3 linked regions of the Methylicorpusculum oleiharenae genome follow. The protein of the gene in region 3 interacts with the protein of the main gene of each other region in a pairwise test. Links are inferred from orthologs where the notes say so. Each region holds a gene or a part of one and is shown on either strand. Other genes may lie near its edges. The genes, in order: GO003_RS14345, ndk and GO003_RS16620.

Region 1 (3,087 bases), 500 kb from region 3 along the record:
TAAGGTATGGATAATTCGGGCCATAAGTCCTTCCAATGGGGATTATTCTGTTCAATCAACCCTATTTTAGCTTTTCTATCCCATTTTTTAAGTTGCTTTTCGCGCTGGATGGCGCTTTCCATGGTTTGGTGAGGTTCGTACCACACCAGATCGTGTATTTTGTAGCGTTTGGTGAAGCCTTCGGCCAGCTCTTTTCGGTGTTGGTACACCCGATCGATCAGGTCCGAAGTTACGCCGATGTATAAAGTGCCGTTGCGTTGGCTGGCGAGCAGGTAGACGCAGGGTTGTTTTGTCATTGATGAGCTAAATCCATTTCCCAGTATTCGTGAGGTCGCAGGCTTTATTCACGTCCCTGTAGACTGGGTCCCGGCACCCATTAGAGCGAGCAAGTGAATCCCTGCCGGGACGACAACCAGCTTCGAACCTGTCGGAGTGCATTTGTGTCACCCGTGGCGACACTTTTGGCGGATTGAGGACGATGCGCTCAAACAAGGCAGCTTTAAACCGGTTCGCGGGCATCACGCTTCATAAACCAACTCGCGGCTTTGTTCGATACTGGCTCGCACGTAAGGATTCAGGAGGGATGCAGTTTCGGCCAAATCCACCTCGCGGCCAATCAGTTCCGCTAGTTCCTGACGTAAGTCAAAAAAGGTTTGCAAGGAGGGCGCTTGTTCTTCGCCAGCAAATTCCACCAAAAAGTCGGCATCACTCAAGGTTGGATCAAAATCACTACCGCGCGCGGCCGAACCGAACACTTCCAGTTTGCGAACATGGTAGCGCCGACACAGTTCGGCGATGGCGGGCTGGTATTGCTGGATGGCGGGATGCATGCTGTTACTCCTCTGACTGGTTGGTTGTCCCTGATGATTCTAGCGCAGCAACGCTTCAGCCAGAATACTTTTCAGTTGGTCGCGCAACTGGGCAACGGTTTGTTCGTCTTGTTCCAGCTTGGCTAACAGTTCCGCCGGATTGCCGTGATCGTCGGCAATGGTGTGCGGGTTTTTAGAATCCAGGTTGTAGTTACGAGCCTTGATGTCATCGCTGCTGACTTTCCAGGCGTGTTCGGTTTCCTGGCGCCCTACTCTCTCCGCCCCGCCCCACCAATCGACACAGCCTTGCAGGTGTTCGACGCGAATGGGTTTGGTCATCGAGTAAGCTTTTTGCGTGGCCGGGACGTGATGCTCGTAGAACCAAACATCCTGGGTTGGCTGGCCTTTCTCGAAAAACAGCAGGTTGGTGCCGATGCTGGCGTAAGGCTTGAACACGCTGTTCGGCAGGCGCACGATGGTGTGCAGATTGCATTCTTCCAGCAGGTGTTCTTTCAGGCGGGTTTTGACGCCTTCGCCGAACAGCGAGCCGTCCGGCAAAACGATGGCGGCACGGCCGCCGGGCTTGAGCAGACGGATAAACAAGGCCAGGAACAAATCAGCGGTTTCCTTGGTGCGAAAATGGGCCGGGAAGTTCGATTCGATGCCGTCTTCCTCCCGGCCACCAAAAGGCGGATTGGTCAGAATGATGTCAACCCGGTCGGCTTGGCCGTAACTGATGTAGGGCTTGGCCAGGGTGTTGTCGTGGCGGACGAAGCTGGGGTCTTCGATGCCGTGCAGCAGCATGTTGGTGACGCAGAGCATGTGTGGCAGCTGCTTTTTCTCGACGGCGCGCAGGCTGGCTTGCAGCGCTTGTTCGTCTTCAACTTTTTTGACGTAACGGTCGCGCATGTGGCGAATCGAGCAGGTCAAAAAACCACCGGTGCCGCAGGACGGGTCAAACAGGATTTCGCCGGGCTTGGGATCGATACGATCCACCATGAAGGCGGTAACGGCGCGCGGGGTGTAATATTCGCCGGCATTGCCGGCGCTTTGCAGGTCGTTGAGCAGTTGTTCATAAATATCGCCGAAATGCTTACGCTCGGCGAGATCGTTGAAATCGACGCCGCTGATTTTATTGATGACTTGGCGCATCAACTGACCGGATTTCATGTAGTTATAGGCATCTTCGAACACACTTTTGACCACGCGGGCGCGGTTGGCTTGGCTGCCGGTGGGCGTCAGGTTTTTCAGGGTCGGGAACAGTTCGGTGTTGATGAAGTTCATCAAGGCTTCGCCGGTGATACCTTCCGGATCGGCCGCCCAGTTGCGCCATTGAAAGGGTTCCGGAATCGGCGAATGGTAGTCGTCCTGCATGATTTCCAGTTGCTGATCCTGATCGTCGATGATTTTTAAAAAGAACATCCAGCACAGTTGCGACAGACGCTGGGCATCACCATCGACGCCGACGTCCTGGCGCATGATGTCTTGAATGGATTTAACGGTGGTTCTGGCTGACATGGGTTAGGCGACTTCCTCGTAGAGTGCGGCTTGCAGTGCGTGGACGGCTTGTTCGAAATGGGCTTTGCCGCCGAATTGTTTGATCAGTTGGAATGCGGTGCCCATCCGGTCGAACGGGGCAATTTCCAGTATTTTGACATTATCCAGGCCGGTGACGACGCCTTCGTCCTGATATTTATCCAGCAAAGCTTCCAGCACTGCACGGGCTTGTTCACCGTATTGAGTGAAGACATCGCGCTTTTTAACGTTGTTGGCGCGTTCGCGGCGGGTGAGCGGTGGCTGATCAAAAGCGATGTGGCAAATCAAGTCAAAGGGGTCGAGGTCTTTGCCGACTTCTTCCAACAAGGGTTCCAAAAGCAAACCTTCTTCGGCCAGTTCTTCGATGATGGCCTCTTTGCGTTCGGCGGATTTCCAGCGTTTTAAAAACTGGTCCAGGCTGGCGAAATGAGCACGAATGGCTTTGCGGGAAAAATCGCGCAGGGATTCGGTAATCAGTTTGCCGTTTTCATCCAGGTATTCGACCCGTTCTTTCAACACGCTGACCGGCTTACCTTTGACACGGTATTTGGGCGGCGGCTCTTTGACGTCTGGCGGGTCTGGTTCTACCGTGGGGGGTACAAACAGGATTTCTTCATCATCGCCGGGAGTATTCGAGGTCGGATCTTCGGGATCGACTGTCGGAGGAATATCATCAGGCGGCGTGACAGGATCGTCTTCGTCAGGTGAGTAAATTTGTACCGGTTCGCCGTCAAAATCTTTG
Region 2 (2,945 bases), 2.7 Mb from region 3 along the record:
CCCGGTTAAGGGTTTTGCCGTCACGCTGTCTATCGGCATTTTATCGTCCATGTTTACCGCCATAATGGGATCACGCATGCTCATCAACTGGATATACGGTAATCGTCGCGTCGAAAAATTGTCCATTTAGGCTGGGAACGAGGAAAAATTCATGATAATAAAAGATATCGATTTTTTAGGAAAGCGTACGCTGGCTTTTGCTGTCTCAGGTCTGTTAGTGCTTATTTCAATCATTTCGCTGGCAACTCAAGGGTTGCAAATGGGTATTGATTTTACAGGTGGTACGATCGTTGAGGTCGGCTACAAGGAATCAGCCGATCTGTCCGTCATTAGAAATGCGTTAGCAGAAGGTGGTTTCAGTGATGCTTCGGTGCAACATTTTGGTAGTACCAAAGATGTATTGATCCGTTTAAAACCTCAGGAAGGCATCAGCAGTTCGGAACTTAGCAATAAAGTTTTAGACGTGATTAATAAAAAAACCTCAGAGCGGGCAGAATTGCGCCGGGTTGAATTTGTCGGTCCGCAAGTCGGAGACGAATTAGCTGAAGATGGTGGCCTTGCGCTGCTTTACGCCATGTTCGGTATTCTGATTTATGTGGCCTGGCGATTTGAGTATAAGTTTTCTGTGGGTTCGGTTGTGGCATTGATTCATGATGTCATCATCACCATGGGTTTCTTTTCATTACTGGGCCTGGAATTTGATTTGACGGTCCTTGCAGCGGTTTTGGCCGTGGTCGGTTATTCGATCAACGATACGATTGTGGTCTTTGATCGGATTCGAGACAATTTCAAAATGCTTAGAAAGGAAGAATCGATAACCATCATAAATGTTTCGATCAATGAGACATTGAGCAGAACCTTGATGACTTCCTTCACGACCATTATTGTCGTCGTCGCATTGGCCGTTTTGGGCGGTCAAACCATACATAATTTTGCGCTTGCCCTGTTGGTGGGGATTTCGGTCGGAACGTATTCGTCCATATTCATAGCCAGTGCGATTGTGTTATCGATGGGTGTGACTCAGGAAGATTTGATGGAGCCGGTTAAAGAGGGCGTTGATATTGATAACATGCCTTAATAATTAACCGATTGAGGCGTCTGCTCATATATAATCAAAAACTTAACTACAAACATTTAACACAATAATTAAACGGGAGTTTATACAGAATGGCAGTCGAGCGTACTTTTTCAATCATTAAGCCTGATGCAGTAGCAAAAAATGTAATCGGTGAAATAGTCAGCCGTTTTGAAAAAAACGGTCTGAGAATTGTCGGTTCAAAGATGTTGCATTTAACGCGTGAGCAGGCCGAAGGCTTTTATGCCGTTCACAAAGAGCGTCCATTTTTTAACGATCTGGTTTCATTTATGATTTCAGGTCCGGTTGTGGTTCAAGTATTGGAAGGCGAAAATGCGGTTCTTAAAAACCGTGATCTGATGGGCGCAACCAACCCAAAAGATGCAGCTCCTGGCACTATTCGCGCTGATTTTGCGGACAGTATCGATGAAAATGCGGTTCACGGTTCGGATGCGCCTGAAACTGCCAAAGAAGAAATTGCTTTCTTTTTCTCTGCTGATGAACTCTGTAATCGCACCCGATAAGCCTAAAAGCATCAATCTGCTCGATTTTGACAGGAAGAGCCTTGAGGCTTTTTTTGTCGAAATCGGCGAAAAAGCCTTCCGGGCCACACAGTTGATGAAATGGATTTATCAGGAAGGCGTTGATGATTTTGATGAAATGACCAATTTCAGCAAGTCATTGCGCACATATCTGAAAGAACATTGCACGCTGTCACCCCCTGAGGTTGTTGTCGAACAAGTTGCGACTGACGGCACCTGTAAATGGGTGCTGCAGACCGCTTGCGGCAATCGCATTGAAACGGTGTTTATTCCCGAGGAAAGCCGAGGCACTTTGTGCGTATCCTCGCAAATTGGCTGCGCATTGGCCTGCACGTTTTGCTCAACGGCACAACAGGGTTTTAACCGAAATCTGAGCACCTCGGAAATTGTCGGGCAATTGTATTTTGCGCAAAAACGTTTGGGACTTGAGAACAGAATTACCAATGTGGTGATGATGGGCATGGGCGAACCCTTGCTCAACTTCGACAATGTAGTTCGCGCCATGCGTTTGATGATGGATGATTTTGCCTATGGCTTGTCCAAGCGTCGGGTGACGATCAGCACTTCGGGAATCGTGCCGGCGATGTATCGTCTGACGCAGGAATGCGATGTCAGTGTGGCCGTTTCTCTTCACGCCGTGAACGATCAATTAAGGGATGAGTTGGTACCGATCAATAAAAAGTACCCACTCAAAGAACTGTTGGAAGCATGCCGAGATAATGTCAAATTGGCACCGCGGCGACGGATTACATTCGAATATGTGATGCTGGCAGGGATTAACGATTCGGTTGAAGATGCACGGGCGATGATCAAATTACTCAAGACCGTGCCTTCCAAGATTAATCTGATTCCGTTTAACCCGTTTCCAAACTCGCGTTATGAGTGTTCCAGTGCCGAAGTGATAGACCGCTTTCGTGCCGTGCTGCATAACGCCGGCATGGTGACCACGATAAGAAGAACGCGCGGTGAGGATATTGATGCGGCTTGCGGCCAGTTGGTTGGCCGGGTAGCGGATAAAACCCGAAGACATTTGAAGCTGGCCATGAAAGGATCAGAACGTGCGGCATAGGTTGAACGGGCGCGCTTTAAATGCGGTTGGCTGGCTTTTGATGCTCACTTTAAATGCCTGCAGTTCGTCAGGTCCTGAGCGTAGCGACGAAGAGTCATCAGCTATTCATCTGCAATTGGGCCTGCGTTATCTCAACCTGGGTCGCTTAAGCGAAGCAAAATCGAATCTGAAAAAATCCTTGTCGCTCGATTCTCATAACGCCGAGGCTCATAATGCGCTGGCTGTATTGTCCGAACGTCTTAAACAATACGATGAAGCG
Region 3 (2,987 bases):
CAGGAGTCAATGCCGTGCTGATCAGATTCCCCAAATGATCATTGGAACTGACTTCAAGGGTGTTTCCTTCATCTCAGAAACGCACTCAGCAAGCTTTGGCAAGTCTGACGTTATAGCGAGAATGAGATTTTTGTCTTCAGTGTCGGGCCCGCAATCAATTAGCGCCTTTTCGGAATTGAAACCACAATATGCGGATATCGACGCATGGGCATGAGGTGAACCTACCTCAATACCTTTTCTAAAAAGCATGAAAGAATAACACCAAGTCAACACTGGTGAATTGAAAATCAGGAAGTTGATGAGATTTTCGAGTGGGTTGGCAGCATTGATATCGCGATCGTGCCGGGTGCCGCATTGTGGACAATCCCTCATCCGCACCGACAAGGACCGCTTGTCGACGAAAAGCTCGCAGGCATGGCAGCGTTTGGCGTTGAGTTCAAACCGGTCAATACAGTATGGATGAAGAATTTCGCGGTTTTTGTTAAGTCGAATTCTGAGAAAGAAACTCAAGCAAGTCCATAGCTTCCTCGCCCCAAAGAGAGGGTTTCATTTCGACCGATTTGTCGAAAATATCATCACTTTCAGTAATGAACAAAAAGCCTTCGCTTTCCAACGCCCGAGCTGCAGCCGAAGCGGATTTTCTAGTGATACCTTGATGTTCGATGCATTCAGCCAAAAGTTTTTTCGCCCGCCCGCCAAGCTTTTCAAGTGCATGAGCAGCTGCTATGGCTTCGGATTCACTTTCGAAGAAAAACAGTTCGATCATTCTCGAACGATCATCGAGAAAAATTTTGGATGTTATACTTCCAAGATGGCGATTCGCCGTATTGGTTTGGGTTCGGATCACTATCTAGCAAAGCAAAATACAAAAAGACCAGTAGACCTAACACAGGGATGGCAGTAATCAAAAACCACCCTCCAGAACGTCCCGTGTCATGTAAGCGTCTTATCGAAACGCTCAGACCAGGGAGAATCATTGCCAGCGTATAAATAGCGCTCAATGGCCCATAGCCGGCGTCAAAGTTAAAAGTGCCCATTAGTTGATCAATTAGGCCAAATCCCAAGACGGCGAGGATATTGAACAGCGTGAAGTACCAGTATTCACTACGGGTAGCACGGCCTTTGAATACGGCGTATTTTCTGAAAGCTGCAAAGTAGTAGTTCACGATAGACTCCAATCGATTGTTTGTTTTCCAAGGTTTGCTAAAGCCTCATTTGCACGGCTAAACGGCCTCGAACCAAAAAAGCCTTTATTGCATGAGCCGCCGATCGGCGAGGGATGGCTCGATTCGATGATTGTATGCTCATTATTAGCGATGAACGGTCGAACCGACTTGGCATGGTTTCCCCAAAGAATGAACACAATGCCCGAATGCTGTTGAGACAGAGCTGATACCAATGCTTCTGTTACCTGTTGCCAGCCAAGTTTGCTATGAGAACCGGGTTTATCTTTCTGGACGCTGAGCATGCGATTTAAAAGCAAAACCCCTCTATCGGCCCAAGCGGTTAAATCGCCGTGATCCGGCGCCGGATAGCCAACATCTTGATTCAGTTCCTTGAAAATATTGCGTAAAGAAGGCGGGATTTTTATTCCCTTGGGTACCGAAAAGCTCAGGCCCATTGCCTCCGGTACTGAGTGTGTTTCTCCGGATTCAAGGCATATTTCTGCAATGCCGTGGTAAGGATCTTGGCCAACGATCACGCATCTTACCTTTTCCGGATCGATTGAAAGAGCCCTATAACGGTGATCGGCAGTGGGCAAAATCACAGCTTGTTTTGAAAGACCATCAAGAATGCTCTCAATTTCAGCAATAGCATCAAGAATCTCAGGTTTGCCAGCGGTCAATAAAAGATTTGCCCAAAGTGATGGGATTTTGATCATTGCTTCTGGCTCCCTGAAAACTTCGGACAATCCGCCGGCACCTCACTGCGAATCCAGCGCGGACTTTTAGTTCCGTCACAGCCTACCCGTTTTTCTACGACGGCAGGTATATCATCTTGAAAATGCAGACATTTGCTGTACGGGTATGGCTTGCCCAAACACCCGCCCGGCGCAGAGTACCAGTTGCGCTTGCAAGCGACGCAAATTGAAACAGAACTCATCAAGATACCAGCCGAGAATAAAAGCTCGCCTTTTCCATTTGCTCAAGCGATGAAACCCGGCAGCGTTCCAAGCCAGGATTGGCAACGATAATAGCCAAGGCCTGGGCACGGGAAACAGCGACATTTAGACGGTTGATGTCGAAGAGGAAATCGAGGCCTCGACTACTTTCCTCTACGTCGCTGACGGCCATGGAAATAATCACCACAGGCGCTTCCTGGCCCTGAAATTTATCAATGGTGCCAATGGCGATTTTGTCGCCTAAGCGATCTTTGAGCAAATTCACCTGCATGTTGTAAGGCGACACAACCAGGATATCCTCATCGGCGATTGAGCGAGCTTCGCCATTTTTAGCGGTACACCGCCCCATTTTGAGGTCGTCGATGATTCGTTGGATGACATCGACTTCCTCTTCGCTGCTTTGTCGGTTGCCATCGTGATCAACGTTGACCACCATGACCCCATGGGTCTGCTTGATCAGCTTCGAGTCCGGTACCGAAACCAGTTGACGATCGTTGTGTTTGGCTGCCTTGAGCTTGCCCTCATAGACCACCTCGGATAGTGGATGACAAACAGCGGGGTGCATGCGGTATGTCCTTTCCAGGAAGATTCCCATATCTTCAGGAATGACGCCATGCCCACCAAGCATGTAATCCAATACTGATAATCCTGAGCTCCCAGGATGACTTCCCTGGATCGGTTGCTCCAACTGCATTTGATCGCCCATCAGGACGATGTTTCTTGCACATCCGGCCACGGCCACAAGATTTGCCAAGGCAACCTGGCTGGCCTCATCCACAAACAAGAAATCCAGTGGTGATTCAAAGGACGTATTCGAGGCAAAGGCATAAGCAGTTGCACCGACCACCGCAAAAGAATGATAAGG

Evidence for each region.
Region 1: the proteins of GO003_RS16620 (region 3) and GO003_RS14345 interact in binary tests that used the Escherichia coli proteins (3 or more experiments, as listed by UniProt). The link is inferred for Methylicorpusculum oleiharenae from one-to-one orthologs.
Region 2: the proteins of GO003_RS16620 (region 3) and ndk interact in binary tests that used the Escherichia coli proteins (3 or more experiments, as listed by UniProt). The link is inferred for Methylicorpusculum oleiharenae from one-to-one orthologs.

Annotation. Positions count from the first base shown.
Region 1 is NZ_WUTY02000001.1:3,183,534-3,186,620, reverse strand. What follows is about bases 99-3,026. They hold GO003_RS14345 (class I SAM-dependent DNA methyltransferase), read right to left. Parts: upstream 2,328-3,026; coding sequence 870-2,327; downstream 99-869. Other genes in these bases: hsdR (EcoAI/FtnUII family type I restriction enzme subunit R), read right to left, coding at 2,331-3,026; GO003_RS14350 (nucleotidyltransferase family protein), read right to left, coding at 519-830; GO003_RS14355 (GIY-YIG nuclease family protein), read right to left, coding at 99-296. Also shown: more of GO003_RS14355, read right to left, coding at 1-98; more of hsdR, read right to left, coding at 3,027-3,087. UniProt on the Escherichia coli protein: The subtype gamma methyltransferase (M) subunit of a type I restriction enzyme. The M and S subunits together form a methyltransferase (MTase) that methylates A-2 on the top and A-3 on the bottom strand of the sequence 5'-AACN(6)GTGC-3'.
Region 2 is NZ_WUTY02000001.1:999,174-1,002,118, reverse strand. Bases 98-2,883 are described here. They hold ndk (nucleoside-diphosphate kinase), read left to right. Parts: upstream 98-1,167; coding sequence 1,168-1,599; downstream 1,600-2,883. Other genes in these bases: pilW (type IV pilus biogenesis/stability protein PilW), read left to right, coding at 2,727-2,883; rlmN (23S rRNA (adenine(2503)-C(2))-methyltransferase RlmN), read left to right, coding at 1,574-2,686; secF (protein translocase subunit SecF), read left to right, coding at 152-1,078; secD (protein translocase subunit SecD), read left to right, coding at 98-130. Outside these bases: more of secD, read left to right, coding at 1-97; more of pilW, read left to right, coding at 2,884-2,945. UniProt on the Escherichia coli protein: Major role in the synthesis of nucleoside triphosphates other than ATP. The ATP gamma phosphate is transferred to the NDP beta phosphate via a ping-pong mechanism, using a phosphorylated active-site intermediate.
Region 3 is NZ_WUTY02000001.1:3,687,492-3,690,478, reverse strand. Bases 23-2,850 are described here. They hold GO003_RS16620 (uracil-DNA glycosylase), read right to left. Parts: upstream 1,883-2,850; coding sequence 1,163-1,882; downstream 23-1,162. Other genes in these bases: GO003_RS16615 (TM0106 family RecB-like putative nuclease), read right to left, coding at 2,103-2,850; GO003_RS16625 (DUF805 domain-containing protein), read right to left, coding at 777-1,166; GO003_RS16630 (hypothetical protein), read right to left, coding at 482-766; GO003_RS26630 (zinc ribbon domain-containing protein), read right to left, coding at 23-510. Outside these bases: GO003_RS16635 (hypothetical protein), read right to left, coding at 1-10; more of GO003_RS26630, read right to left, coding at 22-22; more of GO003_RS16615, read right to left, coding at 2,851-2,987. UniProt on the Escherichia coli protein: Excises uracil residues from the DNA which can arise as a result of misincorporation of dUMP residues by DNA polymerase or due to deamination of cytosine.